3 regions of the Plantactinospora sp. WMMB782 genome follow, and region 3 is predicted to be linked to each of the others. Evidence: riboswitches for the same ligand, from Rfam matches in the RefSeq annotation. Region 3 holds a riboswitch; each other region holds the start of a gene.
The links. Region 3 has a riboswitch for cyclic di-AMP ahead of ACN28A_RS05820 (coiled-coil domain-containing protein). Riboswitches for the same ligand answer to the same signal wherever they lie in the genome.

Region 1: another riboswitch for cyclic di-AMP. It lies ahead of ACN28A_RS04340 (coiled-coil domain-containing protein); the one in region 3 lies ahead of ACN28A_RS05820 (coiled-coil domain-containing protein).
Region 2: another riboswitch for cyclic di-AMP. It lies ahead of ACN28A_RS27115 (C39 family peptidase); the one in region 3 lies ahead of ACN28A_RS05820 (coiled-coil domain-containing protein).

Annotation. Positions count from the first base shown of each region.
Region 1 covers NZ_JBMHMC010000007.1:542,840-548,307, forward strand. The annotation lists gene ACN28A_RS04315 (HelD family protein) at 1-792, shown strand, start outside; gene ACN28A_RS04320 (hypothetical protein) at 1,433-1,708, shown strand; gene ACN28A_RS04325 (hypothetical protein) at 1,736-2,107, shown strand; gene ACN28A_RS04330 (hypothetical protein) at 2,232-2,621, shown strand; gene ACN28A_RS04335 (hypothetical protein) at 2,745-2,948, shown strand; cyclic di-AMP (ydaO/yuaA leader) riboswitch at 3,195-3,323, shown strand; gene ACN28A_RS04340 (coiled-coil domain-containing protein) at 3,331-4,434, shown strand; gene ACN28A_RS04345 (cellulose-binding domain-containing protein) at 4,556-5,468, opposite strand, start outside.
Region 2 covers NZ_JBMHMC010000007.1:5,578,341-5,583,808, forward strand. The annotation lists gene ACN28A_RS27105 (flavin monoamine oxidase family protein) at 1-441, shown strand, start outside; gene mdlC (benzoylformate decarboxylase) at 595-2,196, opposite strand; cyclic di-AMP (ydaO/yuaA leader) riboswitch at 2,452-2,592, shown strand; gene ACN28A_RS27115 (C39 family peptidase) at 3,078-3,899, shown strand; gene ACN28A_RS27120 (hypothetical protein) at 3,985-4,533, opposite strand; gene ACN28A_RS27125 (GNAT family N-acetyltransferase) at 4,714-5,468, opposite strand, start outside.
Region 3 covers NZ_JBMHMC010000007.1:864,257-869,724, reverse strand. The annotation lists gene ACN28A_RS05830 (glycosyltransferase family 2 protein) at 1-467, shown strand, start outside; gene ACN28A_RS05825 (polysaccharide deacetylase family protein) at 566-1,279, opposite strand; cyclic di-AMP (ydaO/yuaA leader) riboswitch at 1,963-2,096, shown strand; gene ACN28A_RS05820 (coiled-coil domain-containing protein) at 2,100-3,116, shown strand; gene ACN28A_RS05815 (O-acetyl-ADP-ribose deacetylase) at 3,236-3,766, shown strand; gene ACN28A_RS05810 (MarR family winged helix-turn-helix transcriptional regulator) at 3,842-4,276, shown strand; gene ACN28A_RS05805 (hypothetical protein) at 4,266-4,862, shown strand; gene ACN28A_RS05800 (M20/M25/M40 family metallo-hydrolase) at 5,142-5,468, opposite strand, start outside.

The DNA of each region.
Region 1 (5,468 bases), 320 kb from region 3:
GACGAACTCGACCACCTGCTCGGCCGGCCGCCCCGCCCGGCGAAGCGCCGCCGCGACCCGTACCAGCTGACCGGCGGGGTGCGCGAGGTGACCACCTACGCCGACCGGCAGCGCGCCGCCCGGTCCGGCCGGGACGCCGCCGCCGAGCGGCCCGCCGACTACCGCGAGTACGCGCACGTGGTGGTCGACGAGGCCCAGGACGTCTCCCCGATGCAGTGGCGGATGCTGGGCCGGCGCGGCCGGCTCGCCTCCTGGACGGTGGTCGGCGATCCGGCGCAGACCGCCTGGACCGGCGACCCGGCGGAGCTGACCCGGGCCCGGGACAAGGCGCTGGGCCGGCGTCCCCGGCACGAGTTCACGCTCACCACCAACTACCGCAACTCGGCGGAGATCTTCGCGGCGGCGGCCCGGGTGATCCGGGAGGTCTCCCCCGACCTGCCGCTGCCGGTCGCGGTCCGGGCCACCGGGGTGCAGCCGGTCGAGCTGGTGGTGCCGGCCGCCGAGCTGCCGGACGCGGTCCGGGAGGCGGCGGCAAAACTGCTCGCCGAGGTCGACGGGACGGTCGGGGTGATCAGCTCCGCCGCCCGCCGGGCCGAGGTCGCCGACTGGCTGGAGCCCGCCGGCCCGCGCCTGTCGGTGGTCGACACCATGCAGGCGAAGGGCCTGGAGTACGACGGGGTCGTGCTTGTCGGCCCGTCGGAGATCCGGGCCGACTCGGCGGCCGGGGTGCGCACCCTCTATGTCGCGCTCTCCCGGGCCACCCAGCGACTCACCACGGTCGAACCGGCCTGACGGTTCCCGGGCTCGGCCGCCCCGGTCTGACGACTGTTGGGTGGGCCAGCGCGGTCGGACGCCGGAGCGGTGTCGGTTGCCGGAGCGGGTCGGTTGCCGGAGCGGGTGGGGACCGTCCCGCTGGCGGCCACTGAGATGACGAGCCCCGGGGCCCGGGGCCGGGGGCTTTCGACATTCTGACGCCGGCCGCAGCCGGCCCTGGTGCCTGGTTGCTCGGCACCTGGTTGTCGGTCGTGGGTTCGCGACGTCACCGACGACGAAGACCGCAGCCAGATCCGCGCCGGCACCGGACGGTGTCATGGCCGCCCTACGCAACGCCGCCATCAGCGCACTACAGACCGCCGGCACCACCAACATCGCCGCCGCCAACCGACACCACGCCCGCGACAGCACCCGCCCACTGGCACTAATTCGGCATCACCTAACGACTTCGCCGGAGCCCTGACACTCCACCATCCTCTCGTCAGGAGTTGCAGAAGCCATCATGAAGCCGGAATGAAACCGCTGACTGCTTGGCTGGCTACTGGTCGAGGCTGAGCGTCCGAGGGTTGTCCCCCTGATGGTGGGCGGATTCAGCCAGTTTCCTGACCGGCTGTCGGCAGTCCTCGCGGACAGGCAATCAAGAAAAGGAGCCACGTGTATGAAGATCAGACGTACCCTGATGGCGGCAGCGATCGTCGGCTCGGCAGTGCTCGCGATTGGCGGCGCCTCGATGACCGCAAGCGCTTCCGAGGTCTCCGGGCAGTCGTCGGCCGGCGAACGGGTCCTGACCCCGGCAGGATGGCGGAAACTGGGCACCTATTCCGAGGCCCAGTGCTACGAGCACGCCCGAACGTGGAATGCGAGGCCAGGCTTTTACGCCGAGTGTCGCAATGCCACTGGCATCACAGCCGAACTGTGGGTGTACCAGTACTGAGCCGTTGCCAGCAGCACCCGTACCGCCGTGACCGTATCCATCGTGGACACCGCCTGCCACGGCATCGGTGACCGCAGTCGACAAGAGAAGGAGAAAGACGTGCGTACAAGGGGAGCGCTCGCCGCGCTGCTGATGGTCGCAGGGCTTACCGTGACCGCCATGACCGGTAGCGCCGCTCATGCGTCGGCGTCGACCGGCGTCGACCGAAGCCACACCGGGTCGCCTTCCAGCGAGTCGCTGAGGCCGGTCTGGGACTACTACGCCTCCTACACGGACCTTGCGAGCTGCATAAGCAGGGGTGAGAAGGGCTATGGCGGCGGCCTGGAGTGGGAGGAGTACCAGTGCTACTACGTGGCGCCGTCCTTGTACGACTTGTACGTCAACGCATGGTGGGGCTGATTGGTTCGACCAGGACAAGCGTCCATTCCGGCCGCAGGCGACCCAAGAAGGTCCGGAGTCTCCAGACACTTCGGAGCGCTGGGGCGGCGGTACGTGTCGTGATCCGCAACTAGGGAGGAACAAAATGCCGAAACGGGTAACGGTCACACTGGCCATGGTGGCGGCGCTCCTTGCCACAATCGCATTCAGTCCCCCTGCGCAGGCTTCTCCTGCCCCTGAGACGGTCGCCTCTGCGCAAACCGTCGAACCACTCATCGACGAGCGGGCGTGTAATGCCAGTCAGCTGCCGCGTCAAATCTGGCTGACCTACACATCACGTCCGACACGGTGCTTCGGCGGCACCGTCGGTAGCTTCAACCTGGGCAACAATCCCGCGACTCCCGTCCAATGGCTCTCATCCGGGGATTACCACGGCACCATTTACTGCGTCGGCCTAACCCTGCCGTTCGGCCCAGCGACCGATGCGCTGTTGAAGAGGACATGCACTCGCCTCGAGATCCGTCCGGCAAGCTGATGTAGCTGCAACACCCACAGTGGGTGGTGGCGCGGGGTGTGCGACTGGCTATCCACTCCGCCCACCACCCCACGGTCGCCGGGTCGCCCGGGGCATTTCAGCCCGGGCTCCCACACAACGAACGTGACAGCCTTCCGTCATTGCGCTCTTCCCGCCTATCCGTCAGGACTCATTGCCGATACGGGCACGGGTTGCCGGCGGCACCCGTCGGGCAGGCAGCCCGCGCTCTGCGCCGCCCTGGCCGCCCCGGCGGCGGTACTGGCCAGCCTGCTGCCCGCCCGCCGGGCCGCCCGGGCACCCCTCGTCGCAGCCCTCGGCAACGAGTGACAGCCTGCGTCCGAACCCACCGACGGGGATGGTCAGCGCTCCCGCGACTCGCACAGTCACCATCAGAACTCACCGATAGTTAGCGGCATCTTAAGTTTCCGGCCGGTACCGGCGATATTTGTCCGGATACATCCGCCCGAAGCAGGAGGAACGTGAATTCGGCTCTGACAACTCCACGTATCCCCGGGCGGCAACTGCCGGTAGGCTCGGCTCCGGTCTCCGCCGGGCGGCGCCCTCCGGCGCCTGCGGGGGCCGTCGCCTAATCGCCACGCGGCGAGCCGGGGAACCACGTACCAGGGGTGCATCCGCGCCAGCGGTAGGGATCTTCCGTCCCGAACCCGTCAGCTAACCCGGTCGGCGGCTGACGGAAGGACACTGTCATATGCCGTTCCTGGCACCCACCCGACACGCTCCGGCGTCCGCGCGGAACGCCTCGGGACCGTCCCGGAAGCTCGCGACCACCGCGGCGCTCACCCTGGGCATGGTCCTCGCGGCGCTCGGCGGCGCACCCGCCGCCGCGGCACCGGAGTACGCGACCCCCGGGGCGCTGGCCGCGGCTCCCGGCGGCGACGACATCGACGGAGGCACCGACAGCCTGCGCGAGCAGCTTCAGGCCGCCAGCAAGGGCTATCTGAACGCCAAGAACAAGTTGGACAACTCCGTCAAGCGGCAGAAGGAACTGAACCAGCAGCTTGCCGCGCTGCGCGCCGAGGTGGCGACCCGGAGCGAACGGGTCGCCGAGATGGGCAACATGGCGTACCGGACCGGCCGGCTCGGGCAGGTCTCCGCGCTGCTCAACAGCGGCTCGCCGACCAGCCTGGTGGACCGGGCCGCCGCACTCGACACGATCTCGGCGAACGAGAGCCGGGAACTGCGCGGGTTGCAGGAGAGCCTGGACAAGGAAACCCAGGCCAAGGCCGCGCTCGACAAGGAGATCGGCGAGCAGCGCAAGCAGGTCGAGGTGATGGAGACCCGCAAGAAGCAGGCCGAACGGGCGCTCGCGGCGGCGAACAACAGCGGCGGCGCGGGCTCGGGGATCAGCGGCAGCGGCGGCGGTTCCGCCCGGCCGGCACCCCGCAACCCCGACGGCTCCTTCCCGGACGAGTCGTGCAGTCTCGACGACCCGACCACCAGCGGCTGCATCACCCCGCGCACCCTGCACGCGCTCAAGCAGGCCCAGGCGGCCGGCTTCACCCGGTTCGTCTCCTGCTTCCGCAGCGGTGGCAGCGGCGAGCACCCGAAGGGCCAGGCCTGCGACTTCGCCGCCCAGAAGAACGGGTTCGGCGGAGTGGCGACCGGTGGCGACCGGACGTACGGCAACAACCTGGCGGCGTACTACGTGCGCAACGCCAACCGGCTCGGCGTGCTGTACGTGATCTGGTTCAAGCAGATCTGGCTGCCGAGCAGTGGCTGGAAGACGTACAACGGGGGCAACGGGGACCCGTCGAGCGACCACACCAACCACGTACACCTCTCGATGAACTGAGGATCGGTCGCGTAACCTGTCGCGGACCGCCGGCACCGCCCGCCACCCCTGGGCAGTGCCGGCGGTCCGCTTTCCGGTCAGGCCGCGACCGCCGGCCGGGTAACCCGCTCGGGTACCCCGGTCAGCAGCCGATCCGGCTCGAACCGAGCGCCACGTCGTCGAACCAGAGCGTGTCGGCGCCCTCGCCGTAGCTCTCCCAGCCCAGCCGCAGGTCGGTGAGGTTCGGCCGCCAGTTGGCCCGGTTGTACCACTGCCCGTCGACGTCGTGCGTGGGCGTGCCGTCGGCGGTCAGCCCGGTCACCGCGGTCCCGTTGACCCAGGTGGAGAGCCGGCCCTGCGTGCCGTCGACCATGAACTCCAGGCAGGACCACTGGTTGACCGGCAGCGGCATGCTGAGCGCCACGCCGTTCGGGCTCTGCTCCGGCAGGGTGGCGTCGTCCGAGGCGCGGTTCCACTGCAACGCGCCGTTCTGCCCGCCCATCCGCAGGTCACGGTTGCCGTCGGCGGCGTCGCGCATGGCCAGGAAGGTCACGTGCGAGGTCGGCAGCGCGGTGGTGTGCCGTACCCAGAGCCGGGCGTAGCGCACCGCGCCGACCCCGCTCAGGTCGCGGGTGGAGCCGACGAAGACGTGGTTGCAGTAGCCGACCGCGCCGTTGACGCGTACCGAGCGGGTGCCCTGGTGCGCGACCGAGGTGTCGATGCTGGCGGTGCCGCTGCCCGAGCAGTCCGGGTAGCTGACCGCCCAGTCGCCCGACGGCGTGGCGCCGGTCTGGTTCTCGAAGCCGTCGCAGAGCACCGCCGTGCCGCAGCCGCTCGGCGGCGGGGTGTTCGGCGGCGTGGTCGGCGGCGGGGTGAGCGTCGGCGGGGCGCTCGTCGGCGGGGTGGTCGGCGGTTGGCTGGTCGGCGGCGCGGTGCTCGGCGGGGTTGTCGGCTCGGCGCCGTTGCACGGCTCGCCGTTCAGGGTGAACCCGGTCGGTGCCGCCGAGCTGGCCGAATACGTGCCCTGCACGCCGAACTCGGTCGAGCCGCCGGCC
Region 2 (5,468 bases), 4.7 Mb from region 3:
GACCAGCGCATCTACGGCGGCATCACCGAGACCGACCTGGACCTGGCGCACATCTGGTACCCGTCGTACGGCTTCCACGGCCGGCGGGGGCTGATCGTCGGCTACTACAACACCGGGGCGAACGCGCGGGCGTACAGCGCGCTGACTCCGGCGCAGCGGCAGGAGCGGGCGGTCATGCAGGGGGTGAAGATCCACGGCGAGAAGTACCGCTCGGAGCTGGCCACCGCGTACTCGCACGCCTGGGACCGGACCCGCTTCCTGGAGGGCGCCTGGACCTCGCCGCCGCACGGCACCGCCGGCTACGACCTGCTGCTCCGGCCGGCCGGGCGGGTCTACTTCGCCGGTGACTGGCTCAGTCACGAGGTGGCCTGGCAGCACGGCTCCTTCGTCTCGGCCCGCTCGGTGGTCACCGCGCTGCACCAGCGGGTGATGGCGGCCTGAGGCGCCGTTCCCGGACCAGCGGGTGACGGCGGCCTGGGACCGCGGTTCCGGGACCAGCGGGTGGACGCCGGCCTGGGACCGCCGTTCCCGGTCCAGTCGATGACCACGGGCGGAGCACTTCCGGTTGCACCCGGAGGGCTTCGGACGGCTGCTTCAGAGCAGTGGTGCGACGTCCCGGCTGATCGGCACGGCGAGCACGGTCGGACCTTCCGTGCCGAGTGCCGCCCGGAACGCCGTCCGGAACTCGTCCACCGATTCCACCTGGTGCGCCGTGCAGCCGTAGCCCCGGGCGATGCCGGGGATGTCCAGGCCGGGCAGTTCCAGGCCGGGCACCCCCGGGGTCTCCTCCAGCTCGGCGAAGGCTTTCAGCACGCCGTACTCCTGGTTGACCGGCACCACGAAGACGACCGGTAGCCGGTGCTGGGCGGCGGTCCAGAGCGCCTGCGGCGAGTACTGGAACGAGCCGTCCCCGATCACCGCCACCACCGGCCGGTGCTGCCGGATGTCCCGCTGGGCGAGCGCGATGCCGACGGCCGCCGGCAGTGCGAAGCCGAGTCCACCGCTGGCCATCTTGAAGTACGAGCCAGGCCGGGTGATTGTCAGTTGCCGGTGCAGCACGCTGAGGTTGGAGGGGGACTCGGGTACGACGATCCCGTCGGCGGGCCACTCGGCGGCGAGTGCCCCGAAGAGCGCGTCCGGGGAGAGCGGGGTGTCGCCGGCCGCCTCCGGCGGGGCGGGCCGGGGCGGCGGCAGCGGTCGGTCGCTCGGCGGCAGCCGCTCGGCCAGCCCGGCGCAGGCCAGCGTCACGTCGCCGACCAGGCTGTCCCCGACCGGCGCCCGGGCCGCCTCGGCGGGGTCGTCGGTGACGTGCAGCAGTCGGGTCCCGTCCGGTAGGTAGCCCCGCCGCCCCGGGACGTACGGGTAGTAACGGAACACCGGGGCACCGATCACCAGTACGGTGTCGTAGCCGACCAGTTTCTCGGCCAGCGGCCCGATCGCCGGCGGCAGCAGCCCCTGGAACTGGGGGTGCTGCTGGGGGAAGCCGACCCGGTCGGCGAACGGCGGCTGCCAGACCGGTGCCCGGGTCCGTTCGGCGAGGGCGACCGCCTCGGCCCAGCCGCCGGCCCGGTCGACCCCGGAGCCGATCACCAGCATGGGCTGCCGGCTGCTCGCCAGGATCTCGGCGAACCGGTCCAGTTCCGCCGGATCGGGCGCGATCCGGGTGCTCACCCGGCGTACCTGGGCGGTGCCGTTGGCCGGTTCGTCCCAGTCGTCCAGCGGCAGGGAGAGGTAGACCGGCCCGGCCGGCGGCTGTACCGCGGTGGCCAGCGCCCGCATGAACGCCTCAGGGATGTCCTGGGCGCGCAGCGGCTCGTGGCTCCACTTGACGTACGGCTCGGGAAGTTGGGTGGGGCGCACGTTCGTCAGCATCGGCTCCGACAGGCTCATCGTCCGGGTCTGCTGGCCGGCGGTAACGATCATGGGTGTCTTGTTGTGCCAGGCGGTGACGAGGCTGCCCATCGCGTTCCCGGTGCCGGGCGCGGTGTGCAGGTTTACGTGCACCGGACGGCCGCTGGACTGGGCGTAGCCGTCCGCCATCGCGACCGCCGACGCCTCCTGTAGGGCCAGCACGTACGCGAAGTCGGCCGGAAAGTTCTTCAGAAATGGCTCCTCGGTGGAGCCGGGGTTGCCGAACAGGGTGGTCAGGCCCAGGGAACGGAGCAGGTCGTAGGTCGCTTCGTGCACCGTTGTCATCGAAAGGAGCCTCCTGGTGTCCTCGTCCCATACTCGGGCGACCGGGCTAAGCCGGTCATTTCCGTCATACCGCACCCGTACATGATCATGCCGGTTTATCTGCGCGACCGTCCGTGACCGTCGGGTGGCCCCCGGAGCTCCAAATCGCGGTCCTGCTCACTGTTTTCGCTGCTCACTGGGCTTGGCAACAGCCGAACGCGGACAGTAATGTCGGCAAGTCCGCCATCGGCCCCTTGGTCACCGCCTGGTGACACCGGTGCGGACCCGCTTAATCGTTCTGTGACGAGCCGGGGACCCACAGTTATCTGGGGTGAATCTTCGGGCTACGGCCCGGGGTAGGGCGGCCTTCCCGCCCGAATCCGTCAGCTAACCCGGTAGGCGGTGTCGGAAGGAGTAGTTGTTCGTGCCGCATCACCCGGGCTCCGGCCCGTCCCCCCAGTTTCCTCGCTGCGTCGCGGCGCCGCTCCCGGCCGCCGCGACAGCCGTACCGGACCACCCGGTCCCCGGCCGGGGCCCGATCCTGATCCGATAGCGGGCTGTGCCGCGGAGGTCGTCGACGCGCGGGTCGTCCCGGGCGCGCCGACCGGCTCGCCGGCAGGTCCCGGTACCGCGCCGCAGGCCGGCGGCGACGGATCGTGGTGGCGCTGATTCCACCGGTACGCCGACAGCGGTGTCCCCACCCCTGGGCACATCGTGGGTCCCTCCGTCTCCGCCATGTCCGTCGGCGCGCGCCTTTCCGGTGCCATTCCGCGCGATTTCCCGGCACATTCCGGCAGCGATAAGAAACGTCGCGTCACCACCCCGTCCCCCGGTAGTGGTGGCACGCATTCCCCTGGAGGACAACGTTGAAGCACGCAATTAACGGGCGGTTCAGGACTGCCATGTCGGGCCGCCGGAACCGGCTCGCACTCGCCTCGGCAGCGGTGCTCGCCGCCGCCGCCTCGACCGGGGTCGTGCTGGCCTCGACCGGCTCGCCCGGGGCACCGGGGACCGGCTCGACGGTCGCCGTCGCCGAGGTCGGCGCCCCCGTCGCGGATCAGGCCGGAGCGGCCGCCACCACCGCGCCGCGGACGACGGCGCCGCAGACCACCGCCCCGGCGACCGAGACACCGACCACGGCACCGGCCAGCAAGGCGGCCAAGGTGGCCAAGGCGGCTCCGACCAGCGCCCCGAGCAAGCGGCCGGCACCGCCCGCGACCAAGCTGCTGGACTACGATTTCCAGACCCAGATCAACGGCTGGTACTGCGGCCCGGCGGCCACCCGGATCGCGCTCACCGTCCGGGACAAGCAGCCGAGCCAGGACTCCGTCGCCGCCGACCTCGGCACCACGACGAGCGGCACGAACTCGGCCCAGGACACCACCCGGGTGCTCAACAAGATCATCGGTACCGACTTCTACCGCACCACGGCCATCCCGGGCGGCGCGGCCACCCCGGCCCAGATGGACCGGCTCCAGGCGGACGTGGTGCACGCCGTCACCAGCGGATACGCCGTGGTGGTGAACATCGCCGGCTCGGCCACCGACCTCGACGGCGGCTGGCACAGCTACCCGGGCGGGCACTACCTGACGGTGGTCGGCTACCGCGACGACGGCCGTACGGTGAAGATCGCCGACCCGGCCATCCCCGGCGAGGACAGCAACTACTGGATGAGCACCATCGACCTGGCGAACTGGGCGGCCACCCGCGGCTACTCCTCCTGACCCGCCCCACCCTCCCGCACGGGTGTAAGGGCCCCCTCCCATCGCATTTTGTCTAGGAGGGGGCCCTTCCTTACACCCGTGCGGGTCACTGGCCCTCCCACACCGCCTTGGCGCCTGTGTCACCGGTGCGGAACACGTAGTAGAGGGCGGCGCCGGCCGCGGCCAGGGCCAACACCCCGAGCACGAGGCTCAGCACCGGTGAACCCGTGGCGGCCGGTGCGGCGCCGGCGGCCGCGCCGTCCGTGCCGTCCCCGTCGGCGGTCGCGGCTGGCCGGGTGGCGGCGGTGCGGGGCTTGACGAGGAGGACCAGCGCCAGGGTCAGCACGCCGAGCGCGATGGTCGCGTACAGGGTGTTGGTGCCGAGATCCTGGTGCTCCGCCAGCCGGGGGACGTACTCCGGGCTGACCCGGTTGCGCGATTCGAGGCGGGCGAGGAAACGGTCACCGGAGAGCTTGGCCATCAGCGCCGCGACCGGGGTGGCGACGGCGAGCAGCCCCAGCACCCAGCGCAGGTGCGGGCGGACGAACGGCAGGAACGCGTACCCGACCGCGGCCAGCGCGAGCAGTGGCACGAAGACCACCGCGGCATGGACCAGGAAGGGGTGGGCGGGAATGCCCATGAACTCCTCGAGCACCGGAGCCTCCTCGGCGACAGATCGGATCGGCGAAAGACAGGGTGGGACGACCGGCGTACGGGCCGGTGGCGGAAAGCTCCGGCAGCCTGGCAGGCGTGCGGACCGTTGACATGGTGCCCGTGGCACTGGTCCTTGACAAGGGTCGGCGGACTTCGACCGGCGGTCCGGACCAGCGTCAGTTCACTGTGGACCTTCGTCGGACGTGGCCGCGGCCACCGGCGCCTCGCCGACGACGTACTCGGTGTACTCGGCGACCGGGGTGAAGCCGAGCCGGTCGTAGAGCTTGTGCGCGGCGGTGTTCTCCGCTGCGACGTTCAGCGCCACCGTGTCGACGGCCTCCAGCAGCCGCCGGCAGAGCGTCGCCACCACGGTGCTGCCCAGCCCCTGCCCCCGGTACGCCGGAGCGGTCGTCACGTTGCCCAGCGCGCTCACCCGGTAGCGCGGTGACCAGACGTGCACCCCGGCGACGGCGACCAGCCCACCGTCCCGGCGCAGCCCGACGTAGTGACCGGTCTCGACCATCCGCGGGTCGAACCAGTTGCCCGGATACGCCGCCTGGTAGAACGCGGTCAGCTCCGGTACGTCCGCCTCGGTCAGCACCTCGCCGGCCGGCGCGACCCGGGCCAGCCGGTCCGGGTCGGTGAGCGCCATCTTCAGGTGCGCCCCGCGCGTCCGGACCGGGTACTCCCGGGCCAGCACCTCCACGCCGCCGGGGGAGAGGTGCGCCTCGAAGTGCCGGGGCAGCAGCGGGAGGAGACCGGTGAGCAGTTCGGTAAGTGGTGCCGGGGAGCGGTGCAGTGCCAGCAGCACCGGCCTGGGCGCACCGTGGTAGAGCAGCGCCACGGCCTCGCCGCACCGGTACCAGTTGGTGTACGGCCAGTAGAAGTCGTCGAGGTCGCCGAGTTCGTACGCGTGCAGGTGCGGGTCGCGGCGCA
Region 3 (5,468 bases):
CGACGCCCAGCGATCGGCACTTCGAGGTCTTCGTGCACTGGGACCGGGTGCTGGCCCGACTCGACGCCGAGCCGGCGATCTCGGCCGAACTGCGTCACCTGATCTTCCAGCGGATGATCTGGCACCTGTTGCAGGTGCTCGGTCACCCCCGGCGGGTGCCGCCGGAGCGCCGCCGGGAGTTCTTCGCCGAGATCGTCACCCGGTACCGGGCACACCTGCCGCCGGCCGGCTACCAACCACCCGGCGGGACGGCCGGGCTGAAGCACCGGCTGGTGGGTCGCGGGGCGTACGGGCTGTTCAGCGCGCTCCAGGCCGCCCGGCGGGCACACCTCGGCGTGGTGACCCGGGTCCGGCACCCCCGGTCCGGGACGCATCCGGTGACCGGCACTCCCACCCCGGCACCGCGGGCCGTACCCGGCGGGCGCGCCCAGGCGGTACCGGGCGAGTTGACCGACCGGGTTAGCTGAGCCGGCTGGGCTGAGCCGGGTGGGCCCAGCCGGCTGGGCCTGGCCCGGTGAGCATCCCGGGTCGGTGCATCCGGGTCGGTCGGGCCCTGACGATGTCGTCAGCCGTGTTCGCCGAGCGGACCGACCTGCCAGCCTCGACGCAGGCACTCCTCCAACAGGTACGGCAGGGCGGCCAGACTCGCCCGCCAGGCGCCCGGTGCGGAGGTGCAGTCCGAGTCGTGCAGCAGCACGGTGCCGCCGCCGGCCAGCCCGTCGCGAAGCGTGTCGAGTACCGAGGCGCGGGTGGCCGTCCGGGTCCAGTCCCGCCCCCAACAGGTCCAGAGCACCGGCGTCAGGTCCAGTCGCCGGGCGGCCACCAGCGCGGCGGCGCTGAGTACCCCGTACGGCGGTCGGAAGAACCGGGGCACCCGACCGGTCACCGCGCCGATCAACTCGCGGGTCCGGGCCAGGTCCCGGTAGGTGGCGTGCGGGCCGCGTAGCAGCAGGTTCTGGTGGGCCCAACCGTGCACCGCCACCTCGTGCCCGGCGGCGGCGAGGTCCAGGCCGAGTTCGGGTGCGCGGGCCAGCATCGACCCGAGCAGGAAGAACGTGGCGCGGGTCCGGTGTGCGGCGAGCGTCTCGACGAAGAGCGGGGTGGAAGCCGGATCGGGACCGTCGTCGAAGGTGAGCGCGACGTGCTCCGGAGAGCCGCGTCCGCTCAGCCGGGGGAAGAACCGCAGCCGTATCCCCGGCAGTACCGTCAGGGCCGGCACCACCTGGGCGGCCAGCGCGGCACCGACGGTCGTCGTCGCCGGTACCGCGCGTCCGCGCACTCGTTCCTCCACCCGCCGCACCATCGCGGAACCCGCCGCACCCTCACGACCGCGGTTACCCGCGCGGCCCGCCTTCATCCTCACCCGGACGGGTGGTCCGGCCCCGGGAGCGCGCGGTGGCGGCCGTGACCGAGCGCGGATCGCCCTGCCGGCGCGCGGCGGTGCCGGCCCGCGGGGTGCGGCCGAGGACGTCCGGGCGGCCGGCGGCGTGCCGTTGCCGGTCGAGACCGACCTGGCGGACCACAGCCAGCCCGGCGGCCGACGGTGACGGGGTGGACCTGAGCGCATCCGGGGAGGTCGACACGCCGTACCGGACCCGGAGTCCGCGGCTCCGGGCTGTCCCGGCACGGGGGCGTGGTGACGGCCGGTGTGCTCCCGGTCGGTACGGTCGCCGGTGTGCTCTTCGGCACAAGGCCGTGGCGCGGTCGGTGGTCGAAGAATCACCCACTGACCAACCTGGACATGTTTCCGCACGTCAGGACGTTGGCAGTGCGGATGGTGAATAGCCGACAGCAGTTGGTGGATAATGGCGGGCAAAGCATGCCCTTCGATGCGTACGACGGGCCGTGATTACTGATAGTCGTTGCCTGGCAACGCTTTTGGCCGCGAACGGGTATTGCCATTCCGGAAGTGAAACCGGGTATGCTGTCTGCCGTTCATAGCCGGATACCGTGTGGTGCCGGCGCTGATCGCCGCCTAATCGCCACACGGCGAGCCGGGGACCCACGTTCCCCTGGGGTGAATCCGCGAGAGCGGTAGGGACCACTTCCATCCCGAACCCGTCAGCTAACCCGGTCGGCGGCCGACGGAAGGGATACATGTGAGGGCACCCCTACGCCGAAGGCTGGCGACTGCCCTGGCACTGCTCACCGCCGCAGCTCTGGTCGCGGTTCCGTCCGAGGCGTCAGCCGCGCCGAAGCCGGCCCCACAGGAGGAAGCCGACTCGCCGCTGCTCGGGGACGTGCTCGCCAGCGCCGGCAAGCGGCTCGCGGAGGCGAAGGCCGAGCGCGTCAAGTCGCAGCGGCGACAGCAGGCGCTCGGCAACGAGCTGAAGCAGGCCGAGGCGAAGCTGGCGGCGCTCGCGCCGGAGGCGAGCGAGATCGCGGCCGAGTCCTACCGCAGCGGCAAGCTCAGTGCCATCTCGATGCTGCTGTCCAACAACTCGAGCGAGGGCTCCGACGGGGGCTTCATGCAGCGGATGTCGGCGCTCAACGAGCTGAACCTGTTCAACAACAGCAAGCTCCGGGCGCTCAACCAGGCGAAGGACGAGGTCGGCGCGGCCAAGAAGGCGATCGACGACGAGGTCGCCAAGCAGGCCGCCCAAGAGAAGATCATCAAGAAGGAGCAGTCGGACGCGAAGAAGGCGCTCGCCCTGGTGGGCGGCAACTCGCGGCCGGACAAGGGTCTGGTGTCGGCCACCTCGCCGGTAGCCCGGCCGGGGCCGGGGATGGCGGACGGTTTCCCGGGACTGCCCTGCAACAAGGACGACCCGACCACCGGTGGCTGCATCACGGCCCGGACGCTGCACATGTACAACGAGGTGCGCCGGGCGGGCTTCAAGCGGTTCGTCGGCTGTTTCCGGCCCGGTGGGCCGTTCGAGCACCCGAAGGGTCGGGCCTGCGACTGGTCGCTGCGCAACTCCGGGTTCAGCCGGGCCGCCAACGACGACCAGATGAAGTACGGCAACGACCTGGCCGCGTTCCTGATCCGCAACGCCGACCGGCTCGGCATCCTCTACGTGATCTGGTACAAGGAGATCTGGTTCCCGGGCGAGGGCTGGAGGTCCTACAGCGGTCCCAGCGACCACACCGACCACGTACACGTCTCGATGCTCTAGCCTCGGCCCGACAACCGACCGCCCCGCCCCTGCCCGACAGGTGGCGGGGCGGTCGCGTTGGGGCGGCGTGCCGGTCGCGTTTCGCGGCGGGCCGGCCGGCGGGCTGGCATCATCGGCCGATGGCAGTCATCGAGGTCGTCCGGGGCGACATCACCCGGCAGCACGTGGACGCGATCGTCACCGCAGCCAACGAGTCACTGCTCGGTGGTGGCGGTGTGGACGGTGCCATCCACCGGGCGGCCGGGCCCCGGCTGGCCGAGGCGGGTGCGGCGATCGCCCCCTGCCCGCCCGGCGAGGCGGTGGCGACGCCCGCGTTCGACCTCGACCCGCCCGTCCGGTACGTCATCCACACCGTCGGTCCGGTCTGGGAAGGCGGCGGGCACGACGAGGCCGAGGTGCTGGCCTCCTGCTACCGCCGCTGCCTCGCCGTCGCCGACGAGGTGGGCGCGCGCAGCGTCGCCTTCCCGGCCATCGCCACCGGGGTCTACGGGTTTCCCGCCGACCGGGCGGCCGAGACGGCGGTGCGGACGCTCCGCTGCACGCCGTCGGCGGTCGAGTCGATCCGGCTGGTCGCCTTCGACGAGGAGACCGCCATCCTGCTCCGGGCAGCCGTCGACCACAGTGGCGGGTCGTCCGCCTCGACGGGGTGACAGGGCACCGGTGACGGCGAACTGATGGTCTTCGACTGGTTGTATCTTGCACCGAATAGGTTGTAGCGTACAACCATGAGTGCCGACGAGGCGCGCGAGATGCGGGACGCCGTCAGCCAGTTCGTCCGGGCGTTCGGGCTGCACCGGCCCGAGCAGACCCCGTGCGGTCAGGCGATGTCCGTCTCCGAGGCGCACGCCCTCGCCGAGATCGACCGGGAGGGCGGACTGCGCCAGGTCGAGTTGGCCCGCCGGCTGCGGCTGGAGAAGAGCACGGTCAGCCGGCTGGTCGGCCAGCTCACCGGCCGTGGTTGGGTGGAACGAGCGGATGCGGCCGGCGACGGCCGGGGCGTCTGGCTCACCCTAACCGGGCAGGGCCGCCGTGCGGCCGAGCGGCTCGCCACAGCCCGGGAGGCCCGGTTCGCCGCGCTGCTCGACCGGATCCCACCCGACGAACGGCCGGCGATCCTGGCCGCCGTGCGACGACTGGCGGAGGCCGCCGATGACCACTGACAGCACGACGACTGCCAGCCCGACGCCCAGGGACGAGGTCCGGCCCGAGCCGTCGTACCGGCGGAGTCGCCGCCGACTCCTGCTCACCGCTGGACTCGGCACTGTCGCCGTGACCGCCGCCCTGCTCGTCGTCCTCGACGCGAGGCGGGACGAGGCCGGTCCCGCCGACACCCGACGGCAGGCGGAGGTCGCCGAACGCGGTCGCGAGGTCATGCCGTTCGACCTGGACCGCACCACCCACCGCTTCACGCCGACCGCCGACGGCGGCCACCAGACGGTCACGGCGGACGAGCCGGTGCAGCAGCGACAGGTGGATCTCGTCCGCGAACACCTACGGGCGGAAGCCGAGCGGTTCCGCCGAGGCGACTTCACCGACCCGGCCCGGATCCACGGTGCGCAGATGCCCGGACTGGCGGAGTTGCGGGCCGGCGCCGGCCAGATCCGGATCGACTATTCCGAACTGCCCGCCGGGGCACGGCTGGACTACCGGACGGCTGAGCCAGGGCTGCTGCGCGCCCTGCACGCCTGGTTCGACGCCCAGGTCGGCGACCACGGATCGCACGCCGAGCACGGACAACCGTCGTAGGGCGGGTCGTCCAGCGCCGCGCGGGTGCCGGACCCACCGCCGGGCGGCGGTTGCCGGCTTAGTGTTGCTCGTCGCGCACGTCACGTTCGTACCGTGGCCGCTCGACTCACCGGGCGGCACACCGTCCGGCCTGATCGCCTTCGCCGGGATCACCATGCTGGTGCTGTTGAGCGTGAGCCCGCGCCTGCCGCTCGTGCCGTCCGGACCTCGTGGTCGGGACCGTGCCGTCGGGAGCCGGGTTCAGCCCGAGCCACCGGCCCACGGCCCGGCCTGGCCCGGTCACCTGATTCCGAGGTGGGCCAGGCTCACGGCGGTGGCGGCGGCGATGTCGGCGATCCGGTGGTAGTCCAGGGTCTCCGGGGTGTCGCCGGGCTGGTGGTAGTGCGGGTTACGGAAGTCGGCGGTGTCGGTGACCTGGATCGCGGGCACGCCGACGTCCCAGAACGGCTGGTGGTCGCTGCGGGCGAAGTGCTCGGTGGCCGGCACGTACCGGCGCAGCAGCGGGCCGGCGAGGCGGAGGTCGAGTGCGTCCCGGGCCAGCAGCGCCGTACCGGGACCGGCCAGGTGGGTCAGGCACTCGCCGAAGAGCCGGGCCAGCCGCCCCGC